DNA from 3 places in the Micromonospora sp. NPDC005710 genome. Region 2 is predicted to be linked to each of the others. Evidence: predicted binding sites of a transcription regulator. Region 2 holds the regulator's gene; each other region holds the start of a gene.

What was found. Region 2 encodes HrcA, which represses chaperone genes, less so after heat shock. Its sites were predicted from a motif close to GGTTNGCACNCTCNNNNNGAGNGTGCNAACC; they were not measured.
Region 1: groES (co-chaperone GroES) is a predicted target of HrcA. The motif match lies at 1,829-1,859, and genes of this name have one in related genera.
Region 3: groL (chaperonin GroEL) is a predicted target of HrcA. The motif match lies at 1,371-1,401, and genes of this name have one in related genera.

What each region holds. Positions count from the first base shown of each region.
Region 1 covers NZ_JBEXYP010000015.1:131,519-141,139, forward strand. The annotation lists gene ABZ406_RS21150 (substrate-binding domain-containing protein) at 1-364, opposite strand, end outside; gene ABZ406_RS21155 (methyltransferase domain-containing protein) at 498-1,733, opposite strand; gene groES (co-chaperone GroES) at 1,990-2,304, shown strand; gene groL (chaperonin GroEL) at 2,375-4,015, shown strand; gene ABZ406_RS21170 (molybdopterin-dependent oxidoreductase) at 4,144-5,700, shown strand; gene ABZ406_RS21175 (WhiB family transcriptional regulator) at 5,925-6,308, opposite strand; gene ABZ406_RS21180 (response regulator transcription factor) at 6,562-7,377, shown strand; gene ABZ406_RS21185 (DUF5319 domain-containing protein) at 7,495-7,914, opposite strand; gene guaB (IMP dehydrogenase) at 8,101-9,621, shown strand, end outside.
Region 2 covers NZ_JBEXYP010000022.1:31,170-40,790, reverse strand. The annotation lists gene hemW (radical SAM family heme chaperone HemW) at 1-523, shown strand, start outside; gene ABZ406_RS25190 (DUF4870 domain-containing protein) at 590-1,216, opposite strand; gene hrcA (heat-inducible transcriptional repressor HrcA) at 1,441-2,463, shown strand; gene dnaJ (molecular chaperone DnaJ) at 2,539-3,684, shown strand; gene ABZ406_RS25175 (16S rRNA (uracil(1498)-N(3))-methyltransferase) at 3,686-4,420, shown strand; gene ABZ406_RS25170 (hypothetical protein) at 4,697-4,918, opposite strand; gene ABZ406_RS25165 (DUF5753 domain-containing protein) at 5,228-5,974, shown strand; gene ABZ406_RS25160 (DUF397 domain-containing protein) at 5,962-6,156, shown strand; gene ppk2 (polyphosphate kinase 2) at 6,268-7,179, opposite strand; gene ABZ406_RS25150 (hypothetical protein) at 7,348-8,028, shown strand; gene ABZ406_RS25145 (SDR family oxidoreductase) at 8,061-8,822, opposite strand; gene ABZ406_RS25140 (histidine triad nucleotide-binding protein) at 8,914-9,273, shown strand; gene ABZ406_RS25135 (serine hydrolase domain-containing protein) at 9,270-9,621, shown strand, end outside.
Region 3 covers NZ_JBEXYP010000002.1:187,043-196,663, reverse strand. The annotation lists gene ABZ406_RS03230 (cold-shock protein) at 1-79, shown strand, start outside; gene ABZ406_RS03225 (hypothetical protein) at 175-1,323, shown strand; gene groL (chaperonin GroEL) at 1,597-3,219, shown strand; gene ABZ406_RS03215 (hypothetical protein) at 3,276-3,524, opposite strand; gene ABZ406_RS03210 (GNAT family N-acetyltransferase) at 3,603-4,538, opposite strand; gene ABZ406_RS03205 (S8 family serine peptidase) at 4,608-7,115, opposite strand; gene ABZ406_RS03200 (glycerol-3-phosphate dehydrogenase/oxidase) at 7,256-9,121, shown strand; gene ABZ406_RS03195 (hypothetical protein) at 9,209-9,621, shown strand, end outside.

The sequences.
Region 1 (9,621 bases), on a different contig from region 2:
TGGCGACGCCCTGCGACTTGGCCTTGTCGAGCACTGCCTTGCCGGTGCCGGAGTCCAGGTTGACGATCATCAGGGCGGTGACGCCGCCGGTGATCATCTGGTCGGCGATGGTCTGGAAGGCGGCCTTGTCGTTCTGGGCGTTCTGAATGTCGGACTGGACGCCGGCGGCCTTGAACGCCTCCTCCAGGAAGCGACGGTCCGCCGTCTCCCAGCGGGGGGAGGACTTGCTGTCCGGAAGGATCACGCCGATCTTGGGAGTCTTTTTGGAGTCGGCCGAGCCGGTGCCGGAGTCGTCGCTGCAGGCGGTCAAGCCGCCGGTCGTGAGCAGGCTCACGGCGGCGATGGTGAGGATCCCCTTACGCATGTGCAGGGTCCTTTCGGAGGTGGGGAGGTGTTGTTTTGTTGTGTCCGGCAACGTATTTCGCGTCACACCGGCTCCACAAGACCGCGCACGTGCCTAGTTTGTTGGGGGCGATAACAATTCAGCAACGCGACTGTTACTCCCCGGGTATCCCACGGGTAGGTCGACGTAACGCCGGGTCGACCGGCCGGCCGATCAGCACGGTCGGTGCGCCGGCTACCCGGGTGAGCACCAGGCTCGCCGCCGCGTCCCCGGCCAGCCGCAGGTCCCGCCGGAGCTGCTCCGGGGTCAGCGCCGAACCGCGCTTCAGGATCTCCACGCGGCCCACCCGGCGCTCCCGCAGCAGCGCCCGCAGGCGCTTGAGCGAGAACGGCATCACGTCGGTGATCTCCAGGCAGCGCGCGTACGGGGTGCGGATCGGCTGGTCGGCATACAGGTAGGCGATGCTCGGATCACCGAGGGTGGCGTCCAGTTCGGTGGCCAGTTCGGCGACGAGGTGCGCGCGGACCACCGCCGGGTCCGGGTCGTACAGGTAACGGCGCGGCGGCCCGACCGGCGCCTCGGTAGCACCCGAGCCGATGAGCTGGTGGCAGTGGACCTCGGTGCCCCGCTGGCGGTACAGGGTGGCGCGGCGGGGCACCTCCGCCAACTCGCCGCACCAGAGAGCCGCCTCGACCAGGTCGCCGTCCACTCCCACCCACTCGGCCTCCGCGCCGGCCGGGATGAGCGCGTGGTCCAGGCCCGGCGCCACCTTTACCACGGTGCGTGGCACCCGCTCGGCCAGCCCGGTGACGAAGTCCCACGGCGGTGAGTAGGCGCGTGGGTCGAAGATCCGCCGCCCGGTGCCGGTGGCGCGGCGGGCCGGATCGCAGAAGACCCCGTCCACCAGTGACACGTCGAACCCGGTCGCGTCGCCGCACTCGACAGTGAACAACTCGGCCAACCCGGCCGCGGCGGCGTTGGCGGCGGCCATGGCCGCTGTCACCGGGTCCGCCTCCACCCCGTACACCCGGATGCCGGCGCGGGCGGCGGCCAGCGCGTCGGCCCCGAGCCCGCACCCCAGGTCGGCCAGCGTGCGTACGCCGGCCGCCGACAACCGGGCGGCCCGCCGGTCGGCGACGACCCGGCGGGTGGCCTGCTCCAGGCCGGGACGGGTGAGGAACATCCCAGCGGCGGCCGAGCCGAACTTGCCGACCGCCCGGTGGCGCAGCTCGGCCTGGGTGAGCGCCGCCGCGGCGAGGGTCGGCGGCACCCCGGCCGCGCGCAGCGCCGACGCCGCGACCAGTGGATCACCGCCGGCCAGCTCGGCCGCCGCCGTGAGTGCGGCCGACCCCTCGGGGGTACGCAGCGCCGCCAGCTGATCGAGATCCACCCGGTCATTGTCCCGGCCGACCGGGAAATACTGGCTGGCGGGGCGCGACGCGCTGGCACTCTCCTTGACGGAGTGCTAGCCACGGAATAACCTGCGATTAGCACTCTCACCCTGAGGGTGCCAGCTTCCGGGTCTCGCGACCCGGGTGCGCACACCAGGCGGACCGGCACCCGCGACGACGGCCCCGCCCGGTGGTATAGGCAATTGACGCTGGTCGGCTTTGCCGGCCAGCAACGAAACCAGTACCCCGGAGGGTATGCCCGTGACTACGGCGACCAAGGTAGCGATCAAGCCGCTCGAGGACCGGATCCTGGTCCAGGCGAACGAGGCTGAGACCACCACGGCGTCGGGCATCGTGATCCCCGACACCGCCAAGGAGAAGCCGCAGGAGGGCACTGTCCTCGCTGTCGGCCCGGGGCGCGTCGACGACAACGGCAACCGGGTTCCGGTTGACGTGACCGTCGGCGACACCGTCCTTTACTCGAAGTACGGCGGCACCGAGGTCAAGTACGCCGGCGAGGAGTACCTGGTGCTCTCCGCCCGCGACGTCCTCGCGGTCATCGAGAAGTAAGCAACCGATCAGCGCCATTGCCCCGGTCCGGCTCGCCGGGCCGGGGCAATGGCGCTTCGAAGGGACATTTATGGCGAAGATCCTGAGTTTCTCGGACGACGCCCGACACCTGCTGGAGCACGGTGTCAACGCCCTCGCGGACACGGTCAAGGTCACCCTCGGCCCGCGCGGGCGCAACGTCGTCCTGGACAAGAAATTTGGTGCGCCGACGATCACCAACGATGGTGTGACCATCGCCAAGGAGATCGAGCTCACCAACCCGTACGAGAACCTTGGCGCGCAGCTGGTCAAGGAGGTGGCGACCAAGACCAACGACGTCGCTGGCGACGGGACCACCACCGCTACCGTGCTGGCCCAGGCGATGGTTCGCGAGGGTCTGCGCAACGTGACCGCCGGAACCAACCCGGCCGGTCTCAAGCGGGGCATCGACGCGGCGGCCACCAAGGTCTCCGAGGCGCTGCTCGGCAAGGCTGCCGAGGTCACCAGCAAGGAGTCGATCGCGAACGTGGCGACGATCTCCGCGCAGGACTCCACGATCGGCGACCTGATCGCCGAGGCGATGGAGCGCGTCGGCCGCGACGGTGTCATCACCGTCGAGGAAGGCTCGATGCTCACCACCGAACTGGAAGTGACCGAGGGCCTCCAGTTCGACAAGGGCTTCATCTCGCCGAACTTCGTCACCGACCTGGAGGGTCAGGAGTCCGTCCTCGAGGACGCGTACATCCTGGTCACCACCCAGAAGATCTCGGCGATCGAGGAGCTGCTGCCGCTGCTGGAGAAGGTCCTGCAGAACAGCAAGCCCCTGCTGATCATCGCCGAGGACGTGGACGGCCAGGCGCTCTCCACCCTGGTGGTCAACTCGCTGCGCAAGACCCTCAAGGTCTGCGCCGTGAAGGCCCCGGGCTTCGGTGACCGGCGCAAGGCGATGCTCCAGGACATCGCGATCTCCACGGGCGCCGAACTGGTCGCCCCGGAGCTGGGCTACAAGCTCGACCAGGTCGGCCTGGAGGTGCTCGGCACCGCCCGGCGGGTCGTGGTCGACAAGGAGAACACCACTATCGTCGACGGCGGTGGCCAGAAGGCCGACGTCACCGACCGGGTGTCCCAGATCCGCAAGGAGATCGAGGCTTCCGACTCCGACTGGGACCGGGAGAAGCTGGCCGAGCGGCTGGCGAAGCTCTCCGGTGGCATCGCCGTCATCAAGGCCGGCGCGGCGACCGAGGTCGAGATGAAGGAGCGCAAGCACCGCATCGAGGACGCCATCGCGGCGACCAAGGCCGCGGTCGAGGAGGGCACTGTGCCCGGCGGCGGCGCCGCACTGGTGCAGATCCTCTCGGTGCTCGACGACGACCTCGGCTTCACCGGTGACGAGAAGGTCGGCGTCTCGGTCGTCCGCAAGGCGCTCGTCGAGCCGCTGCGCTGGATCGCCCAGAACGCCGGTCACGACGGTTACGTCGTCACCCAGAAGGTCGCCGCCCTCGACTGGGGCAACGGCCTCGACGCCGCCAAGGGCGAGTACGTCGACCTGGTCAAGGCCGGCATCATCGACCCGGTGAAGGTGACCCGCAACGCGGTCACCAACGCCGCCTCGATCGCCGGTCTGCTGCTCACCACGGAGAGCCTCGTGGTGGAGAAGCCGGCGCAGGCCGAGTCGGCCGCCGGCGGCGGGCACGGCCACGGTCACGGCCACCAGCACGGCCCGGGCTTCTGATCCGGTAGCGACAACCGGGGCACACCGTCGTACGGCGGTGTGCCCCGGTTCGTTCTCCGGCCAGGCAGGTCATTACCGAACGCTGACGTTGTTGGCGGCCGGGCAAGATGATCGCGCACACTGGGCCGATGAGCACCACGTCACGGCGGTACGCCGCGTTGGCCGGAATCACCGCCGCCGCCGTCGCGATCGGGATCGCCGAACCGGTGGCGGTGTTGACCGGCCCCCGGTCGGCGCCCCTGGTCGCGGTCGGCGGGGTCATCGTCGACGCCGTCCCCGAGTCCCTGAAGCAACTGGCCATCGATCTCTTCGGCACCGCCGACAAGATCGCGCTGCTGGTCGGCACCGCCGTGTTGCTGGGCGCGTTCGCCGCACTCCTCGGCGTACTGGCAATCCGCCGACTGGCACTCGGCCTGGCCGGCATCGCCGTTTTCGGTGTCATCGGCGTCGCGGCCGCGGTGACCCGTTCCGGCGCGGACCTGGCCGACGCGCTGCCGTCCCTGGTCGGCGCCGGCCTCGGCGCCGTGGTCCTCTGGCTGTTCATCGCCGGACCGTTCGAACTGAACCCCTGGTCCTGGTCACCACCCACCCCGCCGGCCGGTCCTGACGAAGTGGACCCGGAATCGCGGCGGCGTTTCCTCACCGGCAGCGGAGTACTTCTCGGCACGGCGGTGGTGGCCGGTCTGGGCGGACGCTGGCTGGCAGGTCGACGGGGGGTCTCCGCAGCCCGCGACGCGATCCGCCTACCCGCCCCGGTCGCCCCCGCACCGGCCGTTCCGGCCGGCGCGGACCTCTCCGTGACCCAGCTCGCGCCGTACGTCACCCCGAACTTCGGGTTCTACCGGATCGACACCGCGCTCGTGGTGCCCCAGGTCGACCCGGACACCTGGCGGTTGCGGATCCACGGGCGGGTCGGCAGGGAACGTACCTACACCTACGCGGACCTGCTGGCCCGACCGCTCGTCGAGCGGTACGTCACGCTCGCCTGCGTCTCCAACGAGGTCGGTGGAGACCTGATCGGCAACGCCCGCTGGCTCGGCGTACCCCTGCGGGAACTGCTCGACGAAGTCGAGCCCGACGACGACGCCGACCAGGTCGTCGGCCGGTCGGTCGACGGCTGGACCTGCGGCACCCCCACCGCCGCGCTGCGCGACGGACGGGACGCGCTACTGGCCGTCGGGATGAACGGTGAGCCGCTGCCGGTCGAGCACGGCTTCCCGGTCCGGATGGTGGTGCCCGGCCTCTACGGCTACGTGTCAGCCTGCAAATGGGTGACCGAACTGGAGCTGACCCGGTTCGCCGACTTCGACGCGTACTGGGTGCCGCGCGGCTGGTCCCCCCAAGGGCCCATCAAGACGCAGTCCCGGATCGACGCGCCGCGGGGACGCAACCGGCTCACCACCGGCCCGGTGACCGTCGCCGGAGTCGCCTGGGCGCAGCACCGGGGCATCAGCCGAGTCGAGGTACGCGTCGACGACGGCCAGTGGCAGGAAGCCACGCTGGCGCCGACCGTCTCGGTCGACACCTGGGTGCAGTGGTCCTGGCGCTGGGACGCCACACCGGGCGAACACCGGCTCCAGGTCCGCGCGACCGACGCGACAGGCGAGACCCAGACCGAACGTACGCAGGACGTCGTCCCCGACGGCGCCACCGGCTGGCACACGGTCACGGTCACCGTCCGCTGAGCCACGGCCCGGCGCCGCCTTTCGGCGGGCTCGGCTTGATCCACTCGGCTTGATGGAAATCGCGGTGTCCGGGGAGAGCGGGATGCCCCGACATCAAGGAAATCTTGTCGATCATCGCCCCCGACGGTCAGCGTGAGGTGGTCGTGGGCGGTCGTTGTCACAACGCGCGAAACCGCGCCTCCAGATCGGGGGCGCGGTTTCGCGGACGTCAGGGACGGGTCGGGTCAGGCGACGTTTCGTTGGGCGGGGACTGTCGACTTGTGCGGGCGGCCCAGGCGGGCTTCCAGCCGTGCGACGTCGACCCGGGCGTGCCGGCGGTCGGCCAGGTCCTCCCAGCCAACGGCGAGCAGTCGCAGGCGCTCCGACTCGCTGAAGCCGCCCCACACGCCGTACGGCTCTCGTACGGACAGCGCGTGGGCGGCGCACTCGGCGCGGACCGGGCAGGCGCGGCAGACCGACTTGGCGGCGGACTCGCGGCGCAGCCGGGATGATCCTCGCTCACCGTCGGGGTGGAAGAACTGGGCGCTGTCGCGCCCTCGACAGGCACCGAGTCGCTGCCAGTCCCAGAGATCGACGATGGGTCCGGGCAGTCTACGTACGTTCGACATCAGCACCCCTCCTCCCGCGCGGCTCCGCGAGAATCCTTATGGCCGGCATCCGGGCGGCGGGCCGCGCAGGCGCACCGTTCCCGGCCTGGATCTCCCGGTACCCGGGCCGTCGTCAACTCACACGTGTGTGATCGAAAACGTCCGGGATATTGCGGCTTTTGCCCCATCTGTCGGAAAAGTTCGAAGGATTGCCCGGAACCCCCTCCCCAGCCGACCCCGTCATGGTCTGCTCGTTGGCGGAGAGGAGACCACAGTGCGTACCGTTCTTGTGTGCGTTCGGACACCACTCGCGGCCCAGCACCTTACTTCTGCTGCCGCGCGACTGGGGTTGTCCGCGATCGTTCGTACCGCCGTCTCTGATCCCGAGGTGATGCTGCGGCTGGCCGAGCGACCGGCCGACGTGGTTCTGGCCGACACGGCCCTCACCCGGCCGGACAGCGCCGGCTTCGTCCGCCGGGTGTTGGCGCGTGCGCCGCAGGCGGCGGTGCTGCTGCTCGGCACCGAGGAGTCCGAGGCCGCGGCGGCCACCATCAGCGCCGGGGCCCGGGGGCTGATCCAGAATGTCGACCATGACCTGACCAGCGCGGTGGCGAAGGCGCTCCTGCTGCTCACCGCGCCCGGCCGTGCCTCTCGGCAGCGGGTGACCGATCCGGCCCGCGACGCCGCCGCGGTGGGTGGTTCCGGTCGTTCCGGGCCGTCGCCACGTGGTTCCGGTGATCCCGCCTGGGCGGCCGCTGCCGCTGACGGGTCGGCCGGTGTGCCGTCGGTGCCGGTTCAGCGGGGCGACGACGAGGCGGAGGCGGGGTCCGGCGAGTCGACGACGCAGACCGACCCAGGCCGTCCCGCCCCGAACGCCCGGCCGAGTCGGGCGTCGATCGGCCTCACCGAACGCGAGCTTCAGGTGCTGCTCGGGATGGCCGAGGGCAAGAGCAACGCGGAGATCGGCCGGGAGTTGTTCGTCTCGGAGGACACCGTCAAGACGCACGCCCGCCGGCTGTTCCGCAAGCTCGGCGCCCGGGACCGGGCGCACGCGGTGGCGGCGGGGTTCCGCGCCGGCCTGGTGGCCTGACACCCCGCAGGGCCGCCGCCGGGCACTCCGCGCGGAAGCAGGGCCCCGTAGGGCGCCGGGCTCAGCGGGGTACGCCACGCGACAGCAGGGGGTACGCCGTTCAGCCGCGTGGCGGCGTCACGTGGTGACGGTCGGGGGGCCCGGTTCGTCCTCGGTGCCCTCGGACAGGGTGTCGTGCACCCCGTCCGCGTACCCCCGGGCGTAGTCCCAGGTCACGTAGTGGTCCGGGTCGGGGTCGTACGCGGGCTCGTGCACCCGGGGCCGCCCGGAGTTGAGCAGGTGCCGCAGGTTGCCGCGGAGCAGGTCCCAGTCGAAGTAGTGCGGCTCGCGACAGTCCTCGCATTCGATCACCAGCCCGCGCACCCCGATCGGGGCCAGCAGAGCCTGGTAGATCTCCAGGTCGGCGAGGTCTTCCAGCACGTCCTGCCGCTCGACGTCGGTGAGCGGATCCGGCGTCGCGTCGTCGCCCGGGTCATCCAGACCCGCTGTCGGATCGGCCGGGTCGCCGTTGAACGGGTCGATGGGCTCGTCGTGCACCCCTTCACCGTAGACCCACGGCGGGGCGGACGTCCGCCCCCCGGCCTCCGGGCCGGGCCGGCCTGCCACGGACGGGTCGCCCAGCTCACTGGGTACGATGAGGCGACGTGCCGGCACCGTGGCGCGCTCCGGTGCCCGCCCGCGCCACCTCGCTGAAGCCCATCCGAGCAGCTCAGGGGAGCAATCGTGGAAAATTCGCCCAGCATTGATCTTCCGGCCGGCGTCGAGCACGCCGACCTGGGCGGCCACCTGCCCGAGCTGCCGGCCGGCTCCGCCCGGGTGGTTCCGCTCGGTCTCACCTTCGATGACGTGCTGCTCCAGCCGGGCGAGTCGGATGTGGTGCCCAGCCGCGTCAATACCCGGACGAAGCTCACTCGCAACATCGAGTTGTCCATCCCGTTGCTGTCCAGTGCGATGGACACGGTGACCGAGGCCCGGATGGCGATCGCGATGGCCCGCCAGGGCGGCATCGGCGTGTTGCACCGCAACCTCTCCCTGGAGGACCAGGCCCTTCAGGTCGACCTGGTCAAGCGCTCCGAGTCCGGCATGATCACCAACCCGGTGACGGCCAGCCCGGACGACACGCTGCGCGAGGTCGACGAGCTGTGCGGGCGTTACCGCATCTCGGGCGTTCCGGTGGTGGACGGCGACGGCCAGTTGGTCGGCATCGTCACCAACCGGGACATGCGTTTCGTGTCCGAGCCGAACACGCCGGTCCGCGAGATCATGACCCACACCCCGCTTGTCACCGCCCGGGTCGGGGTGAGCAAGGACGAAGCCCTGGCGCTGCTGCGTCAGCACAAGGTCGAGAAGCTGCCGATCGTCGACGACTCGGGCCGGTTGCGGGGCCTGATCACGGTCAAGGACTTCACCAAGAGCGAGCAGTACCCGGACGCCAGCAAGGACGACGCCGGTCGGCTGCGGGTCGCCGCCGCCATCGGGGTGGGCGAGGATGCGTACAAGCGGGCCCGTGCCCTGGTCGACGCGGGCGTCGACGTGCTGATCGTGGACACCGCGCACGGTCACCAGCGGGCCGTGCTGGACATGGTTCGCCGGCTCAAGGCAGACGTGGCTGTCGACATCATGGGCGGCAACGTGGCCACGTACGCCGGTGCGAAGGCGCTCGTCGACGCTGGCGCCGACGGCGTCAAGGTGGGCGTGGGGCCGGGTGCGATCTGCACCACCCGGATCGTCGCCGGGGTCGGCGTGCCGCAGGTGACCGCGATCATGGAGGCGGCCCGGGCCGCCCGTCCGGCCGGCGTGCCGGTGATCGGCGACGGTGGCATCCAGTATTCCGGCGACATCGCCAAGGCCCTGGTGGCCGGCGCCGACACGGTGATGCTGGGCAGCCTGCTGGCTGGTTGCGAGGAGAGCCCCGGCGAGCTGATCTTCGTCAACGGCAAGCAGTTCAAGACGTACCGCGGGATGGGGTCGCTGGGCGCGATGCAGTCCCGGGGTCAGGCCAAGTCGTACAGCAAGGACCGCTACTTCCAGCAGGACGTGCTCAACGACGACAAGTTGGTCCCCGAGGGCGTGGAGGGTCAGGTGCCCTACCGGGGGCCGCTCTCCCGGGTGGCCCACCAGCTGGTCGGTGGCCTGCGACTGGCCATGGGGTACGCCGGTGCGGAGAACATCCCCGATCTGCACCGCCGTGGCCAGCTCATCCGGATCACCGCGGCTGGCCTGAAGGAGAGCCACCCGCACGAC
Region 2 (9,621 bases):
CGCCCGGATGCGGCGCGGCGAGCTGGCGTACCCCAGTGACGACGTGGCAGCGGACCGCTACCTGGCCGCGGAGGCCGCACTCGACGCGGCCGGGCTCTCCTGGTACGAGGTCTCCAACTGGGCCCGCACCGAGGAGGCCCGCTGCCGGCACAACCTGCTCTACTGGACCGGCGCGGACTGGTGGGGGCTGGGCCCGGGGGCGCACAGCCACGTCGGCGGGGTGCGCTGGTGGAACGTGAAGCACCCCTCGGCGTACGCCAAGCGGTTGGCCGCCGGTGCGTCTCCCGGCCTGGCCCGGGAGGTGCTCACCGTCGACGAGGCGCACATGGAGGACGTGATGCTCCGGTTGCGGCTGGCCAGTGGTCTCCCGCTGTCGGTGCTCGACGCCACCGGCCGGGCCGGCGCCGAGCGAGCGCTTGCCGGCGGCCTGCTGGCCGCCGACGAGTACGCCGGCGGCCGGGCGGTGCTCACACTGCGTGGGCGGCTGCTCGCCGACGCTGTCGTCCGCGACCTGCTGCCCTGAGTGGCCCGCTGCCCCGGGGTCGGGGCGGCGGTGTTCCGGGCCGGCCGGGGGAGCGGCCGGCACGGTTCACTTGATGAAGTTCGCGGTCATCGGGTAGCGGTACGGGGTGCCCTCGTTGGCCTTCATGCCGGCGATGATCCCGAACAGGATCTGGATCACCACGACGGCGATGCTGGGCAGGAAGAGCAGGCACCAGCTCACGAAGAGCAGCACGAACGCGATGATCGACCAGAGAATCTGGAAGTTCAGGGCGGCCAGGGCGTGCGCCCGGACGGTCGGCGACTGCTGACCCCGGGCCAGGTAGGCGATCAGCGGGGCGACGAAGCCCAGCGGGCCGAAGCTGACCAGCGCGCCGAGCGCGCCGCCGAAGTGCGCGACGAGCGCCCAGGTCTTGTCCTCGTTGTTGGCATAGCCACCGCCGGGGCCGCCGTAGGCGCCGCCGGTCGGGTAGCCGCCGGGCGGGGGATAACCCCCGGGCGGGGGGTAGCCGCCTGCCGGAGGGTAGCCACCTGACGGCGGTTGGTCACCGGTGGGCGGCGGATAGCCACCGGGCGGGGGATAGCCGGCCGGGCCGGGAGCCCCGGACAGTGGTGCGGTGGGCGGCTCGGTCGACGGGAACGGGCCCGGCGAGGTGGGCTCCGGCGGGTAGTTGCCGGGGTCGCCCGACCCGGGAGGGCGAGGAGGTTCAGTCATGGATGTCACGGTAGGGGCCGGTGGCAACGCCGCACCAGAGCGACATCGCCGGGTGGTGTGGGCCGATCGGCCCAGCGGGGTGGCGGGGGCCGCACCGACCGGTGGCCGTTGATCATCGCGTCGGCGGGCCTGCCGACGTAGACTGGCACTCGCTACAGTCGAGTGCCAGGACGGCCCGGCCGGCCCCGAGGCCGGCGGCCGACGTGCGACAGGAGGTGCGGAGGATGGGTCTCGACGACCGGAAACTCGCCGTGCTCCGCGCCATCGTCGAGGACTACGTCTCCACCCAGGAGCCGGTCGGCAGCAAGGCTCTCGTCGAGAGGCACCAGCTCGGGGTCTCCCCGGCCACGGTCCGCAACGACATGGCGGTGCTGGAGGAGGAGGGCTACATCCGGCAGCCGCACACGAGTGCCGGCCGGGTGCCCACCGACCGCGGCTACCGCCTCTTCGTCGACAGGTTGTCCCGGGTCAAGCCGCTCAGCCCGGCCGAACGCCGGGCCATCGAGCGTTTCCTGGTCGGCGCCGTCGACCTCGACGACGTGGTGCACCGCACGGTACGACTGCTCGCCCAACTGACCAGGCAGGTCGCCGTCGTGCAGTACCCGAGCCTGGCCCGCTCCTCGGTGCGTCACCTGGAGTTGGTGCCGATCTCCACCACCCGGCTGATGCTCGTCATGATCGCGGACACCGGGCGGGTGGAGCAGCGGCTCGTGGAGCTGCCCGGGCCGGTGCCCGCCGACGACGTCACCGATCTGCGCCGACTGATCAACGAGAAGCTCGCCAACGCCCGGCTGTCCGAGACGCCGCCGCTGGTGCAGGCGCTCGTCGAGGAAGCGCCGACCGGGCTGCGTCCGACGATGACCACCCTCGCCACCGTCCTGCTGGAGACACTCGTCGAGCGGCACGAGGAGCGGATCGCCCTCGCCGGCACCGCGAACCTCACCCGGGGTGGCCTGCTCGACTTCCAGGGGTCCCTGCGGCCGATCCTGGAGGCTCTGGAGGAGGAGGTCGTGCTGCTCAAGCTCATCGGTGAGACCGAGCCGAGCACGACCCGGGTGCTGATCGGCGACGAGAACGAGTTCGACAACCTGCGCGCCGCCTCGGTGGTCAGCACCGGGTACGGCCCGGGCACCACGATCCTGGGCGGCCTGGGGGTGCTGGGGCCCACCCGGATGGACTACCCCGGCAACATCGCCACGGTGCGCGCCGTGGCACGCTACGTGGGCGAGTTGCTGGCCCAGAACTGATTGGTCAGGGCCGATGCGGCCGGCTGCGGCCGCCGACCGGCGCAACGCGAGACGAACATGAGGACACGGAACGCAGTGGCCAGGGACTACTACGGCATTCTCGGTGTGAGCCGGGAAGCCTCCGATGACGAGATCAAGCGCGCCTACCGCAAGCTGGCACGCCAGTTCCACCCGGACGTCAATCCGGACCCGGAGGCTCAGGAGAAGTTCAAGGACATCAACGCCGCGTACGAGGTCCTCTCGGACGATCGGAAGCGGCAGATCGTCGACCTGGGTGGCGACCCGCTCGCCCCGGGCGGGGGCGGTGCCGGCGGCCCTGGTGGCCCCGGAGGCGCCGGCCCGTTCGTCGGTTTCCAGGACATCATGGACGCGTTCTTCGGCGGTGCGGGCGGTGGCGCCCGTGGCCCCCGGCCGCGTACCCGGCCGGGCGCCGACGCGATCCTGCGACTCGAACTCGACCTGCACGAGACGGCGTTCGGCGTCGAGGCCCCGATCACCGTCGACACCGCTGTGCTCTGCACCACCTGCTCCGGCGCCGGCACGGCGGCCGGCACGCACCTGGCGACCTGCGAGGCGTGCGGCGGTCGGGGTGAGGTGCAGTCGGTGCAGCGCACCTTCCTCGGCCAGGTGGTCTCCGCCAGGCCGTGCACCGTGTGCCAGGGCTACGGCACCACCATCCCGCACCCCTGCCCCACCTGCGCCGGCGACGGCCGGGTGCGGACCCGCCGGTCGCTCACCGTCAAGATCCCGGCGGGCGTCGAGGACGGCATGCGGATCCGGCTGGCCCAGCAGGGCGAGGTCGGCCCCGGCGGCGGCACCGCCGGCGACCTCTACGTGGAGATCCACGAGCGCCCGCACGACGTGTACTCCCGCAAGGGCGACGACCTGCACTGCCGGGTCACCGTTCCGATGACCGCGGCGGCGCTGGGCACCCGGCTGACCATCAAGACCCTCGACAGCGAGGAGACGCTCGACGTCAAGGCCGGCACCCAGCCGGCCAGCACGCTGCGGCTGCGCGCGCGGGGCGTGCCGCACCTGCGCGGCACCGGCCGAGGCGACCTCTACGTGCACCTGGACGTGCGCACGCCGACCAAGCTCGACCCGGACCAGGAGAAGATGCTGCGCGACTTCGCCAAGACCCGCGGTGAGGAGGTCGCCGAGTTATCCAAGCAGGGCGGCTTCTTCTCCCGGATGCGCGACGCGTTCAACGGGCACGCCTGAGGTGTCCGCACCGCTGTTCCTGGTGGAGGCACTGCCCACCGGCACCGCCCTGACTCTGGACGGCCCGGAGGGGCACCACGCCGCCACGGTGCAGCGACTGCGCGTCGGCGAGGAACTGCTGCTCGCCGACGGCCGGGGTGGCACGGCCACCGCGGTGGTCACGGCCGTCGGCCGGGGCAGCCTCGAGGTAACCGTCACCTCCCGGGGGTACGCGGACGCGTCGGTGCCCCGTCTGGTGACGGTGCAGGGCATCGCCAAGGGCGACCGGGGCGAACTGGCCGTGCAGGCGATGACCGAGGTCGGGGTGGACGAGATCGTGCCCTGGGCGGCGTCGCGCTCGGTGGTCCAGTGGCGCGGCGACCGGGGCGTACGCGCCCGGGAGAAATGGGTGGCCACCGCCCGGGAGGCGGCGAAGCAGGCCCGCCGGCCGTGGCTGCCGGTGGTGGCCGGTGCGCCGGACGAGTCCACCGCAACGGTGGCCCGCCGGATCGCCGGTGCGGCCGCCGCGTTCGTGCTGCACGAGGAGGCCGGGGACCGGCTCACCACCGCCGAGCTGCCGACCGCCGGTGAGATAGTGCTCGTGGTCGGCCCCGAGGGTGGCATCGCCCCGGCCGAGCTGACCGCCTTCGCCGAGGCCGGCGGGCGACCCGTACGCCTCGGGCCGGCGGTGCTGCGCACCTCCACCGCCGGGGTGGCAGCCCTCAGCGTGCTCGCCACCCGCCTCGGCCGCTGGTGAGCTGACCGCGCGGGCGAGCTTTCGAGAGGGGCTACCGGCGTTCAGCCCAGCCAACGAATCGCGGGGTCAGGTCCGGCAGTCTGGCGTTCGGGTTGAGCTTTGTCAGGTCGGCCGTCGCCTCCTCCTGAATCTTCGCCAAGTGCACCAGCAGGCCCGGCCGATCCTGGCGGAACTCGCCGAGGAGGCGCAGCTTCGCGGCCGAGCAGGGCCATAAGATGCCGCAGTTAGGGCAACGCCACGATGGGCGTAATGGCTTGTGCTCAGGCTTGCCACGCATCAGCCGACCCGCATTGGCTTGCGAGCGACCGGACCGCGGGTGGTCTTCCGGCCGGGTTGGGTCGGCGGGTCCTGCCAGACGAGGCCGGCGGTCATGACGAACAGGGTGCGCCGCGCGACCGCGTCGCCGCGCGCCCCCAACTCGTACGCGTCAATCCACAACCACCCGTCATAGGTGGGCCAGCGCAACGGCCGGATCACGCGGACGACGATCGGGCGCATGAACTGCACACTCGCGGCGCAGGTCAGGCGCAGGACGTCGCCCGTCTTGACCTTCGGCAGGGGCCGCGGGTCGGGCTTCGATTCGGGTGGCTCGTCCGGCAAGGTGCTTCCTCCGATCGTCGCTGTGGAGAGGGCCGCCCCAGTTGGTGCTCGCCCACCAGGGGCGGCCCCGGTACGAACGCGTCCGCCGAGTCTTGAAGTCCCTACCGGCCGCGCCGTCTACAAAGCACCTTGCCCATTGGAGCTGGACGACTACACCACGTAGCTATACGTTCTATAGACGTTGAAGACGTTCGCTAGGAGGTGGGTGTGAACCAGGCGCTACGGGCGGCGTTGGCCGACGCGGGTGAGAGCGTTGAGAGTCTTGCCGAGCAGGTAGGCGTAGACCCGAAGACGGTGGCGCGCTGGGTCAACCCCGGCCGAGTTCCACACCCGCGCCACCGCGCAGCCGCAGCCGCTGCGCTCGGCCGGGAGGTTGAGGACGTTTGGCCGGACGTCTTGAAGCGGCGGGAACCGGCGTGGCTACGCCCGTGGGTGGAGACCGAGCTTCAGGCGTCCGCCCTGCGGTCTTTTCAGGTAGCGGTCATCCCCGGCTTGTTGCAAACTCCGGATTACGCCTCGGCGGTGCTGGCCAGTGGAGTGCTCGACCCGGACGAGGTTGCGGACTACGTCGAGACCCGGCTACGGCGGCAAACGGCGGTGCTCGATCGACGAAAGCCCCCACTCTTCGTTGCGGTGATTGACGAGTTCGCCCTTCGTCGTGGCGACCCCGAGATCATGAATCCGCAGCTAGACCACCTGGTAAGGATGGCTCAGCGGCCGAACGTGCTTCTTCATGTGCTGCCGTTGGACGCGGGCCTCCACGCCGGGCAGGCGGGGCCATTCGTCATCGCCACAACCGAAGACGGCGATGTCGCGTATCTAGACGACCAGGCTGCGGGGCGGCTGACCAACGACACCGCCACCCTTTGGGCCACCTGGGATACGCTGCGCTCAGTGGCTCTCCCACGCCGCCAAACCATCGACTACCTAGAGGCAAGGTCATGGCTGATCTGACCGGCGCCCTGTGGCGCAAGAGCACGCGTAGCAGCTCCAACGGCGGCGACTGCGTTGAGGTTTCCGACAACCTTCCGGGCGTCGTCGCGGTGCGCGACTCGAAGGACCCGTCGGGTCCAGCGCTGACCTTCCCTCCGGCCGCGTGGGTCGCGTTCGTCGGCCAGGTGGCCGAGCGGTCGTAACCGTCGCTTGACGTAGGCCAGGCGGTGCTGCGCACCCCCACCGCCGGGGTGGCAGCCCTCAGCGTGCTCGCCACCCGCCTTGGCCGCTGGTAACAGAGGGCTCGGGCCCGTTCAGGGCCGGGGAAACACCGGCACCACCTCTTCCTCCGGCCCCAGGTCCAGCCCGGCCGGGCCGATGATCTGCGGGTCCGGTGTGCCCACCACCTCAGGGTCCTTGCCGGTGTAGTCGAAGCGGTGCAGCACGTGCCGAATCGCCTCGAGGCGGGCCCGCTTCTTGTCGTTGCTCTTCACCACCGTCCACGGCGCGTCGGCCGTGTCGGTCCAGAAGAACATCGCCTCCTTGGCCTCGGTGTACTCGTCCCAGCGGTCGAGCGAGGCGATGTCCATGGGGGACAGCTTCCACTGCCGGACCGGGTCGACCTGGCGGATCGCGAACCGGGTGCGCTGCTCGTTCTGGGAGACGGAGAACCAGAACTTGACCAACCGGATGCCCGAGCGCACCAGCATCCGTTCCAGCTCCGGGGCCTGCCGCAGGAACTCCAGGTACTCCTTGCGGCTACAGAAGCCCATCACCCGCTCCACGCCGGCCCGGTTGTACCAGGAACGGTCGAACAGCACGATCTCGCCGGCCGCCGGCAGGTGCGCCAGCCACCGCTGGAAGTACCACTGGCCGGCTTCCCGCTCGTCCGGCTTGGCGAGCGCCACCACCGACGCGCCGCGCGGGTTGAGGTGCTCCATGAAGCGTTTGATGGTGCCGCCCTTGCCGGCTGCGTCCCGGCCCTCGAAGATGATCACCAGCCGCTCGCCGGACTCCTTGATCCAGTCCTGGAGTTTCAGCAGCTCGATCTGGAGCAGCCGCTTGTCGCGGTCGTACTCGTCGCGGTCCAACCGCTCGTCGTACGGGTAGTCCTCGCGCCAGGTCTCGACGGGGGTGCCGTCGGGACGGAGCAGGACGGGGTCGTCGTCGTGGCCATCGGCCACCCGGTAGTCGGCGGTCAGGTCCAGCAGCGCGGAGTCGGCCATGTCGGTGGGACTTACCCGCCCGCGAACTGTCAACCACCTCCCCGGTCGAGTGATCTGCGGCTGGTCGCCACGAGGGAACGCCGCGGCCGCGCGAGCGTGGGCGCGAGGGAGCGTCCAATGGCCGACAGTCGATCAGCCTTTGTGGACGGTCGCGCGTACCCTGGCGCGGTGCTCGCTGCCGAGGCTCCGAAGATCACCGACTGGATGCAGGCGTGGGGAAGTGTCATCGGCCTGCTGTTGTCGGGTCTCGCCGCAATGGCTACCTGGCTTCTGTTTCGCCACGAGATCCAGGTGCGGCGAGAGGAACAACGCGACAATGAGGCAGCTCAGGCGCGGCTGATCGTTCCGGTGTTGGGTGACCTGCCGCAGGGCCCTGACGAGGTGCGAAGCTTCACCATCGCCAATTACAGTGGCGTGCCGTTCTACGACCTTCAGGTCATGCTCCTGAGGAATGAGCGGTTGATCGGCAGCTATCCGTCCGCCCTGCACGTCCTGATGGGGGAGGTCGCGGGGAGCTTCTCCTATCTGGAGGTGCCGGGGGTTGACGTCGCACGGAGGGCCAAGACCGGTGATCTGGCGATCGGGATCTATTTCACCGACGCCTCTGGTTTGCGCTGGAGCAAACTCAACCGTGAGCCACCGACACGGGTGCGACGCGATGATCGTTGGGCGGTGATCGAACCCCGCACCATCCGTGACCGGCAACGTGCGGCGGCGAGAGCGAGGCTCGAAAAGGAGATGGAGCTGCGGGCGATGAACTATCGCAGCAGATCAAGGTTCCGTATTGCAGCCACGATCGCCCTGGTTGTCGCTGTGGCGATCTTCGTGGCCTTCCTCATCTACCGGTAGGCACACCTGTTACCCGCTTCGCGGTGTCGACCTCAACTGCGCAGGTAGGAGGCCCCGTTGAGGTCGACGATCGTGCCCGAGGCCCACTCGGCCTGCGGCGAGGCCAGCCAGTGCACGGCGGCGGCGATCTCCTCGGGCCGGCCCACCCGGTCGAACGGGCTCTGCGCCCGGACGGCAGCGCCCTCCGCACCGCGCAGGTACTCGGTGACCATGTCGGTCGCCACGAAGCCCGGGGCGACGGTGGCGACCCCGATGCCGTACGGCGCGAGCGCCACGGCGAGGGACTGGCCCAGCGCGTTCAGCCCCGCCTTGCTGGCGCCGTACGCCGGCTGGTGCGGCTCGCCGCGGAACGCGCCACGGGACGAGACGTTGACGATTCGTCCGCCGCGTTCGCGCATGTACTGGGCGGCGCACCAGATGACGTTGCCGGCACCGGTCAGGTTCGTCTCCAGCACCTGTCGCCAGCGTTGCTGCCACTCCTCGTAAGAGGCGCCGAAGATCGGGTGCGGGTCGTCGCGGTCGCCGTACGTCCCGGCGTTGTTGACGAGCACGTCCAGCCCGCCGAGCAGTTCGGCGGCCCGGTCCACCATGACCCGGACCGCGTCCGGGTCGGTGAGGTCGGCACGGACCACCACGTGCCCGTCGCCGGGCAGCTGCGCGCGTACCCGCTCGGCCGCGTCGGCGGAGTCGCGGTGGTGGATGGCCACCCGGTCGCCGCCGGCCGCGAACGCCTCCGCCACCGCGCGGCCGATCCCGCGCGAGGCCCCGGTCACGAGTACCGCCCGATCCGTCATGCCGGCCATCCTGCCTCAGCCGTGGCTCTCCCCTGCGAACGGGCATGCCAGGCCGGAGCGCCCCCGGCCCGCTTGTCCTTACACTGCCCCGATGGGATCCGACTGCCTGTTCTGCCGCATCGTCGCCGGGGAGATCCCGGCCACAGTGGTCCGGGAGACCGACACCACCCTCGCCTTCCGGGACATCGACCCGAAGGCGCCGGTGCACGTCCTGGTCATTCCGAAAGAGCACTACGCCGACGTCGCCACGCTCGCCCAGGGCGACCCGGCGCTGGCCGCCGACGTGCTGGCGACGTCAGCGGCAGTCGCCGAGGACGAGGGCCTGCTCGGCGACGGTTTCCGGCTCATGTTCAACACCGGCGCGTACGGCGGGCAGGAGGTCTTCCACGTGCACGCGCACCTGCTCGGTGGTGCGCCGCTCGGCCCGATGCTCGCCCGGAACCTGGCGTGAGCGAGCGCGGTCCCGACGGCCGCGCCGTTGAGCACCTGAACCGGTTGGTGCGCCAGGTGCAGGCCGAAGCGCGGGTGCCGGCGGTGTCGGCGGCGCTGCACCGGGTCGACCGCCCGCTCTGGACCTGCACCGTCGGCGGGACCGGCACCGACAGCCCGCTGGTGCCGGGCACCCAGTTCCGGATCGGCTCCGTCACCAAGACGTTCACCGCGGTGCTCGTCCTCCAGTGCCGCGACGACGGGCTGCTGGACCTGGACGATCCGGTGGGCCGGCGCCTGGACCTCCCGGCGCACGGTGAGCTGACCGTACGCCGGCTGCTGTCGCACACCGGTGGCCTGCAACGCGAGC
Region 3 (9,621 bases), on a different contig from region 2:
CGACGGTCAGCGGGTCGAGTTCGAGGTCGCCCAGGGTCAGAAGGGCCCCCAGGCAGAGCACGTACGCGTCATCGGCTGAGCTTCCTGGCTGATCGGCCCGGTGAGTCGGGGCTGCGGCAGGGGCGTGTAGCCGGGAAGATCGTGAACCGTTCCAGCCGATGCTGAGGAGCGTTCATGAACGACCAGCCACCCCCGCCCCCTCCGTCCCCCGGGCCGGGGGAGCCGGACCCGTCCTCGCCCGTCGGCGGCCCCGGCCAGCCCGGTCCGCCGCCCGGCTGGGGGCCGGGCCCGCCTCCGTCCGGTCAGGCAGGTCCGCCGCCCGGCTGGGATCCCGCGCCGGGTGCCGGGGGTGCCGCCCCACAGCCGGGCTGGGTGTTTCCGCCGACCGGGGGTTACCCGCCCGGGGCGGGTCCCTACGGCGGGCAGCCGTGGTATCCGGGGCCGCCGGTCGGCTGGTACCCGCCGGGTTACGGGTTCGACCCGAACGACGCCCTGATCACGCCGCCCGGTGCCGGCGTCGGCGGCTGGTTCAACAGGTGCGGGGGAGCGCTGCGTCGAGGCTGGCGGCAGTTGGTGCCGATCATGCTGCTCACCCAGGTGCTGCCGGCGGCGGTGCTCTCGGTGATCGCCCTCGGGGTGGACCCGTCGGCTAACTGGGCCGCGCAGGCCGAGTCGAATCCGAACCCCGTGCTGCCTGACAACTTCGCCACCGAGGTGCTGAGCCTCCTGGTCGTGCTCGTCGGCGGCAGCCTGGTGATCGGGTTGGTGCAGTCCGTCGGGTGGGCCGCCGGCACCTGGGTGATCACCCGGCAGGCGGCCGGTCAACCGGCCAGCCTGGAGTCGGCGCTGCGCTACGGCCTTCGTCGGGCGCTCGGGCTGTGGGGCTGGACCCTGCTGGTCAGCCTGATCATCGGCGTCGGTGTCTGTTTCTGCGTGCTGCCGGGCATCTACCTGGCCTTCGCGTTGAGCATGGCCGGCCCGGTCTATCTCTTCGAACGCCAGAACCCGATCGGTCGGTCGTTCCGGATGTTCCACGACCGGCTCGGCCTGCTGCTCGGTCGGGTGGCACTGGTCGCCCTGGCGGTGATCGTCGTCAGTGTGGTCTCCAGTTCCCTGGAGGGGGTGGGCACCTCCGCGTTCGGTACGGATCCGTTCGCGTCGCCAGGTACGGCGGTCGGAGCGGTGGTCGTGATCGGGATCACCGCCGTGCTGGCCCTGCCGGCTCATCTCGCCCAGCTGATCGGTCTGGTGCTGACATACGCCGAGCAGCGCGCTCATGAGGCGCCGGTGAACACCTCCGTGCTGGCCGCGGAACTCGGCTGAGCGGCGGCATCGTGCTTGCACTCGGCAGGGGAGAGTGCTAAACAAGTCATTGGCACTCGCATACCGTGAGTGCCAGCGGTCGGGACGGTGGGGCCAGGTTGCGCCGGTGTGGAGACACCGGGGCGGCACATGGCCGGTCGTCGCGGGCTATCCGGCCCGGCCGAAGGACGTCGTCGTCGCCAGGTGGCGACGTCCCAAGGTGCGCACACCAGGCGGCCCATCCGGGGCACACAAACTCGGGTGGCCCGTGAGTGTCCAGGAGGACAACGCCGTATGGCCAAGATGATCGCTTTCGACGAAGAGGCTCGCCGCGGCCTCGAGCGGGGCATGAACCAGCTCGCCGACGCCGTAAAGGTGACGCTCGGCCCCAAGGGCCGCAACGTCGTGCTCGAGAAGAAGTGGGGTGCCCCCACCATCACCAACGATGGTGTGAGCATCGCCAAGGAGATCGAGCTCGAGGACCCGTACGAGAAGATCGGCGCTGAGCTGGTCAAGGAAGTCGCCAAGAAGACCGACGACGTTGCCGGTGACGGCACGACGACGGCGACCGTCCTGGCCCAGGCCCTGGTTCGCGAGGGCCTGCGCAACGTGGCCGCCGGCGCCAACCCGATGGCCCTGAAGCGGGGCATCGAGGCTGCTGTCGCGAGCGTCTCGGAGGAGCTGACCAAGCTCGCCAAGGACGTCGAGACCAAGGAGCAGATCGCCTCCACCGCCTCCATCTCCGCTGGCGACAGCACCGTCGGCGAGATCATCGCCGAGGCGATGGACAAGGTCGGCAAGGAAGGCGTCATCACCGTCGAGGAGAGCAACACCTTCGGGCTGGAGCTGGAGCTCACCGAGGGTATGCGCTTCGACAAGGGCTACATCTCGGCCTACTTCATGACCGACCCGGAGCGTATGGAGGCCGTCTTCGACGACCCGTACATCCTGATCGCCAACAGCAAGATCTCGTCGGTGAAGGACCTGCTCCCGATCCTGGAGAAGGTCATGCAGTCGGGCAAGCCGCTGCTGATCATCGCCGAGGACCTGGAGGGCGAGGCCCTGGCCACCCTGGTGGTCAACAAGGTCCGTGGCACCTTCAAGTCGGTCGCCGTCAAGGCGCCGGGCTTCGGTGACCGCCGCAAGGCCATGCTCGGTGACATCGCCATCCTCGCCGGTGGCCAGGTCATCAGCGAGGAGGTCGGCCTCAAGCTCGACGCCGCCAGCCTCGACATGCTGGGCCGCGCCCGCAAGGTCGTGGTGACCAAGGACGAGACCACCATCGTCGACGGTGCCGGTGACGCCGAGCAGATCCAGGGTCGGGTCAACCAGATCCGGGCCGAGATCGACAAGAGCGACTCCGACTACGACCGCGAGAAGCTGCAGGAGCGGCTGGCCAAGCTGGCCGGCGGCGTTGCGGTCATCAAGGTCGGCGCGGCCACCGAGGTCGAGCTCAAGGAGCGCAAGCACCGCATCGAGGACGCCGTTCGCAACGCGAAGGCCGCCGTCGAGGAGGGCATCGTCCCGGGTGGTGGCGTCGCGCTGGTGCAGGCCGGCAAGACCGCTTTCGACAAGCTCGACCTGGTCGGCGACGAGGCGACCGGTGCGAACATCGTCAAGGTCGCGCTGGACGCCCCGCTGCGGCAGATCGCCGTCAACGCCGGCCTTGAGGGCGGCGTCGTGGTGGAGAAGGTCCGTAACCTCGAAGCGGGTCACGGTCTCAACGCCGCCAACGGCGAGTACGTCGACCTGCTGGCCGCGGGCATCATCGACCCGGCCAAGGTGACGCGTTCGGCGCTGCAGAACGCCGCTTCCATCGCGGCGCTCTTCCTCACCACCGAGGCAGTTGTCGCGGACAAGCCGGAGAAGACCCCGGCTGCCCCGGCTGGCCCGGGTGGCGGGGACATGGACTTCTGAGTCCAGTTCCGACACCGACCGGGGCGGGCCGCTGACGCGGTCCGCCCCGTTCGTCGTCAGGTCGGTAGCCTGCGCTGGTTGCGCCGTTTCTGCGCCCGGCCGTACGGCGGAAGCAGTTGGACCGGCGCGTCCACCATCTCCTGCGGCTCCTCGGCTGCCAAGGGCTCACCGTCGGTGGTCATTTCGGCCAGTTGTTCGGCGTCGCCGTAGTCGAGCCGGTCGAACGGCAGTTGGCCGGGGAGTTCACCCACCGGTTTCCAGGTGATCGGCTGGCCGTCCTCGGTCTGGTTGTCGTCCGTGGTCATGGCTGCCTCCTCTACCGAAACGGTAGGGGGCCGCGAGGACCGATGCGGGCGAATGGATCTATGTCCTTTTTGCCCCTGTTATGTCGTCGGTAGGGTCCGCCGGAACAGGAAGAAGACCCGCTCGATCCGCGCGCCCGCACTGCCCGAATAGAACGGCACCGGCCCCACCCAGCCGATCTGTGCCTGGCTCAGCCCCGCCGCCTGCTGATCACGCAGGCAGCGCCGCAGCAGCACCCCGCCGATGCCCGACCCCTCCGCGGCCGGCGCGGTGCCCATCGGGCCGAACCAACTTGGCCGGGACGACCCGTACGCGGCGAAGCCGAGCACCTCGCCGTCCCGCTCCGCCAGGTGGCAACCGGCGTCGGCGCGCCCCACCGACCCGGTCAGCTCGCCGTCCCACGCGCCGCCGAAGGTGGACCGGGCGAACGCCGTCAGCGCCGGCAGGTCCGTCGGCTCCGCCCGGCGTACGGTGACGCCCTGCTCCGCCAGCCGCCGCTCGGCCGCCTCGGTGGACCGCAGCGCGGGCGACCCCTCGTACGACAGGTCGGCGGTCATGTTCCAGGCGGTCCGGTCCTGCTGGTAGCCGAGCGCGAGGGCGGCGCAGACCGCAGGGGTGTAACGGACGTCGATTCCCGGCCACGCGTAGTACGGCGGGTTCCCGGCCAGCAGCACCTCGGTCGCCCCGCGCTCCGCGAGCACCCGCTCGGCCTGCTGGAGCAGCGCCCGGCCGACGCCCTGACGCCGCTGGTCCGCAAGGACCGCGACCAGGTCCACGTGCCCGATCCCCGGCTCGGTCGACGACACCGAGCAGATCAGCGCCCCGACCAGGTCCGCACCCCGATACGCGCCGAGCCCGACGACCTGCCGGTCGGCGGCGGCCCGGGTCCGGAGCACGTCGACGATGGAGGCGGCCTCGGCGGCGTCCTCGGGCAGGTCGAGAGCCTGTCGGCAGAGCTGTACGACGCTGGGGACCAGGTCGGTGGCCAGCTCGGTGACGGTGATCTGGGCGTCCATGGTCGCCGACCCTAGATCACCCGGTGGAGGAGTGCACCCCCGGCTCAGTGCTTCAGGAAGGAAACCTGCCTATTGTTGGGCGGCGCGAACGGCGGCGTAGGCGTCGACCTGCCCGGCACCGGTGACGTTCGACGGCGCACCGCAGGCGTCGGAAGGGCTGTCGGAGCGGTAGGTGGGCGTCGCCGCCGTGGCGGTGTCCCGCAGGATCTGCCGGGTCCGGGTCACGTCGCCGACCAGCGCCGGGTTCGCCGACCACATCAGCGCGACCACCCCGGCCACCTGCGGGGTCGCCATCGACGTGCCGTCCAGCGCCGCGTACGTGCCGCCCGGCATCGCCGACACCACGCCCACCCCCGGTGCCAGCACGTCCGGCTTGCCCGATCCAGGAACCGGGCCCCGGGAGGAGAACTCGGCGACCCGCCGCTGGTCATCCACCGCACCCACCGTCAGCACATCCGCGTACGGGGCCGGCGGATCGTCGATCGACGCGCACCATGGGCCGGTGTTGCCGGCCGCCGCGACCACGAAGATCCCGGCGGCGTCCAGGGCGGCGGTGGCCGGCCGCAGAACCCGCCTGTCGCAACCCTCGATGGGCGGGCAGCCCCACGAGTTGGTCAGCACCTGCGGGGCGCGCTCCGGCCGGCCGTCGGTGAACGGGTCACCGCCGGCCGGAAAGGGCGCCAACATGAACTGCAGACAGTCCAGGTAGTGCGCGGGACTGCCCAGGTTGCGGTCCAGGTTGACGCAGCCCACCCACTGCGCGTCCGGTGCCACCCCGATCCCGTCCCGCCCGACCGCGCTACCCACCGTGTGGGTGCCGTGCCCACCCTGGTCGGTCGGGCTCCGGGTGTCGTCCCACGGGTCGTACCAGGAGTCGTCGCCCCCACGGAACCCGGCCCGCAGCGCTGGATGGGTGCCGTCCACCCCCGAGTCGGAGCTGCCGACCACGATTCCCGACCCGGTGACCCGCAGTTGCGACCACACCCGGTCGGCACCGATCTGACGGATGTTCCACTCCGGGCCGGTGGGCTTGGGCGCGTCGCCCCGGCTCTGGCCGGCCGGGGCCGGCAGCGGGCGCAGGCGCTGGCTGACCAGCACCCGAGTTACCTCCGGTCGACGGGCGAGCCAGGCCCGCACCGCCGGACCGCCGTCCACCTCGACCGCGTTGACCAGGTAGTACGGCACCGGGTCGAGGCGCAGCCGGTTCAACCCCCGGAGCAGGTCGCGCTGGCTCTGCTCGGCGGTCGACACCAGCCGCCGGTAGACCTCCGCCGCACGGGCGTCCCGCCCGGCCTGACCCGGCGCGCCGGCCGGAAGATCATTCAGGTCGGCCTGCGCGCGCAGCACCACGAAGAGCCGCTCGCCGTACAGGCCCGGCTGGCCGGGACCGAGGTCGACCACGCCGAACGCCACCAGCAGCACCACCACCGCCACCGCGGCGAACCGCCGGCTCGGGGTACGTGCCGTCGGCCGGGCGAGCAGCACCGCGTACCCGATGGCGACCAGGACCGCGACGGCGAGCCCGACGCCGGCGGCGACCGCCACCCAGAACGGAATGTCCCTGGTGCCGACCAACAGCAGGCTGATCTCCTCCGGGTCGGTGAAGGCCAGCGGGCCGAGCGCGGCCAGGCCCACGAGCCAGCCGGTCGCGGTCCGGCCGGCACGGGTGGCCTCGGCCGGGTCGGCGCTCGGCCGCCAGGCCGCCGCCCAGAGCGCGGCCAGCGCGAAACCCACCGGCGGCAGGGTCACCAGCGCGGGCAACTGCGCACCGGACTGGCCGGCCCCCGCCGCGAGCAGCAGGAGCGCCACCCCGGCGACCAGGCCACCGACAGTTATCAGCCGGGCCGGCCGGGGCGGTCGCCCAACCGCGAACGGTGACCAGAACGGGGCATCCAACAGCGCCGCGGCCAGGACCCCGAGCGCGGCGGCCGCCAGCAGCGCGAGTGCGGTCTCCAGGAGGCCGCCGAGCGCGCCCAGCCAGGCCCACGGCAGCAGCAGCGCCAACCCGGCGGCGATCGCGAGCAGCGGCACCGTGCCGAGCGCCAGCAACCCCCGCCGCCCGACCGACCCGGCGGCCTCGGGTCGTGTGGCGTCGCCGTCGCCGTCGCCGTCGCCGGTGGGTGCCGGGCCGCCGACCGCGCCGACCAGCCCTGGGTACGCCCACCGGCGCGCCGACCGGCGCACGGCGAGTGCGCTGAGCAATGCGACGCCGGCCAGCGCGGCGAGGTATGCCTCGTGGTGCACCGGCGGTACGACCCGCAGAAATGTGAGCAGGCCGAGCGCGAGTGCCCCGATCAACCAGGCCCGCCCGGTGGCCCGGACCGCCGCCGATCGGGGCAGCACGGCAAGCAGCAGGGCGGGCGTGCCGGCCAGCACGGCGCCGGTCAGGCCGAGCACCGGCCAGAGCCAGCCGAGCCGGTCCCGTCCGAAGCTCAGCAGCACCTGATCGGTGAGCCAACCACCGGTCTGGGTGCCCGCGGTGACAGCGACCGTCCAGCAGCCGACGAGCACTGCCGCGACCACCGACCACGGGGAATGACGGGTGCTGGCTCCGGGGTGCACAGGCTGACCTTGCATCCGAGAACCTTACGACCACAGTGAACGGTTTCGAACCGACAGCCTGATCTCCGGCGGCCGGGACTCCGCCGGCCGGCGATCCGGTGCCCCGTGTGATCTGTGCGGGACATGACAGGTGGGCGGCGCGGGGCGGGCGGCGAATGTCGACACGGTGGTACGGCGGTTACGGTGGACGGGTGCGTGACCCCAATGTCTCCCGATCCGTCGCCGGTCAGCTCTCACCGGTCCGCCGTGCGTCCGACCTGCGCCGACTGCGTGCCGAGCGCTTCGACGTGCTGGTCATCGGGGGCGGGGTGACCGGTGCGGGCGCCGCCCTGGACGCGGCGTCCCGGGGCCTGAAGGTGGCACTCGTCGAGGCCCGTGACCTCGCCGCCGGCACCTCCAGCCGGTCCAGCAAGCTCATCCACGGTGGCCTGCGCTACCTGGAGCAGTTGGAGTTCCACCTGGTCCACGAGGCGCTCACCGAACGGGGCCTGTTGGCCACCCGGCTCGCACCGCACCTGGTACGCCCGGTGCCGATCATGGTGCCGCTGCCGGCCGGGCGGGGCCTGCGGGACCTGCCGGCCCGGATCTTCCGCCGCTCGTACTACGGGGCCGGGGTGGCCGCCTACGACGCCTTCGCCGGGGTCTTCGGTGGCGGCCGGGGCATGCCCCTGCACCGGCACCTGACCCGGGAGGGCGCCCGGCGGATCTTCCCGAGTCTCCGGGCGGACGCACTCGCCGGGGCGATCCGCTACTACGACGGGCAGGTCGACGACGCCCGACTGGTGGTGACCCTGGCCCGCACCGCGGCCAGCCTCGGTGCCACTGTGGTGAGCAGTGCCCGCGCCGTCGGGCTGATCCGGCAGGCCCGCGAGGTGACTGGCGTCCGCGTCCGGGACCTGGAGGCGCCGCCGGGTTCGCCGGACGCGGAGTTCGAGGTGCAGGCCCGCACCGTCATCGCCGCCACCGGCGTGTGGAGCGACGACATGTCCCGGATGCTCAACGACGTGGGCCTGCGGCCCGGCGTCCGGGTGCGCGCCTCCAAGGGGGTGCACCTGGTGGTGCCCCGCTCGGCGATCACCGGCGAGACGGGGCTCATCCTGCGTACGGCGAGTTCGGTGCTCTTCGTCATCCCCTGGGGTGGGCACTGGATCATCGGCACCACTGACACCGACTGGCAGCTGGACCGCTCCCACCCGGCCGCGTCGGCCCGCGACATCGACTACCTCCTTCAGCAGGTCAACACCGTGCTGGACCGGCCGTTGACCACCGACGACATCGAGGGGGTGTACGCCGGGCTGCGGCCACTGCTGTCCGGCGAGGCCGACTCGACCTCGAAGCTCTCCCGTGAGCACGCGGTCTTCGAGCCGATGCTCGGGTTGCTGCTGGTCGCCGGCGGCAAGTACACGACGTACCGGGTGATGGCGTCCGATGTCGTCGACCGGGCGGCTCGCCGGCTCGGTGGCACCCGTCCGTCGCGTACCGCCGATCTGCCGCTGCTCGGCGCCGACGGGTATCCGGCGATGTGGCGGGACCGGGCCGACCTGGCTCGCCGACACGGTGTGCCGGTGGGCGTGGTGGAGCACCTGCTGGAGCGGTACGGCACCCTCACCCTGGATCTGCTGGCGCTCGTCGACGCCGATCCGCTGCTGGCGTCGCCGCTGGCCGGTGCCCCTGAGTATCTGGCGGCGGAGGTCATCTACGCCACGCGGGCCGAGGGTGCGCTGCACCTGGAGGACGTGCTGACCCGGCGGACCCGGATCTCGTTCGAGACCAGCCACCGGGGGCTGGAGTCGGCGGAGCACACCGCCGAGTTGATGGGTGCGGTGCTGGGTTGGGACGCGGCCACCAGGGCGCGTGAGGTCGAGCACTACCGCGCCCGGGTGGAGGCGGAGCGGCAGTCCCAGTTGATGCCGGACGACGCGGCGGCGGACGCGGCTCGGCTCGGGGTCCCGGACGTCCGGGGTTACGCCGCCGACCGGGGTGGCGACGATCAGGCGGAGCTTCGTCCGTCCGCTCGATGACGAATTGCACGTTACCGATGGGTAACCATCGATACCGGCCCGGATGGTGGTTTCGGACGCTACCTACGGTGGGGTAGGTTTCCGCGCGTGCTACGCCGCGCGCGCCCTCGTCTGCTCGTAACCCTGCTCGCCGTCGCACTCGCCGTGACCGGGTGCTCGCTCTTCGAGCGGGACAAGCCGAGCACACCGGCGGCGCAACCGACACCCGGCACGGCCGGGGGCGGATCGCAGTTGGAGATCCCCACCACGGTTGCCGCCGGTCAGGTCAGCCTGCTCCAACGGCTCGGCGAGGACGGGCCGATGCGCACCCTGAGCGTCGAGCGCAACGGCGCGTGGCAGTGCGTCGACTGCGCCGGCGACGGTGTCACCTCCCGGGGCACCCTCGCCCCGGAGCTGACCGAACGGCTGCAGGTGCTGCTCGCCAACCCCGCGCTCGCCAACGAGACCGATCAGGCCCGGCGGTACCGGACCACCTGCATCGACGCGCTGACCTCAAGCCT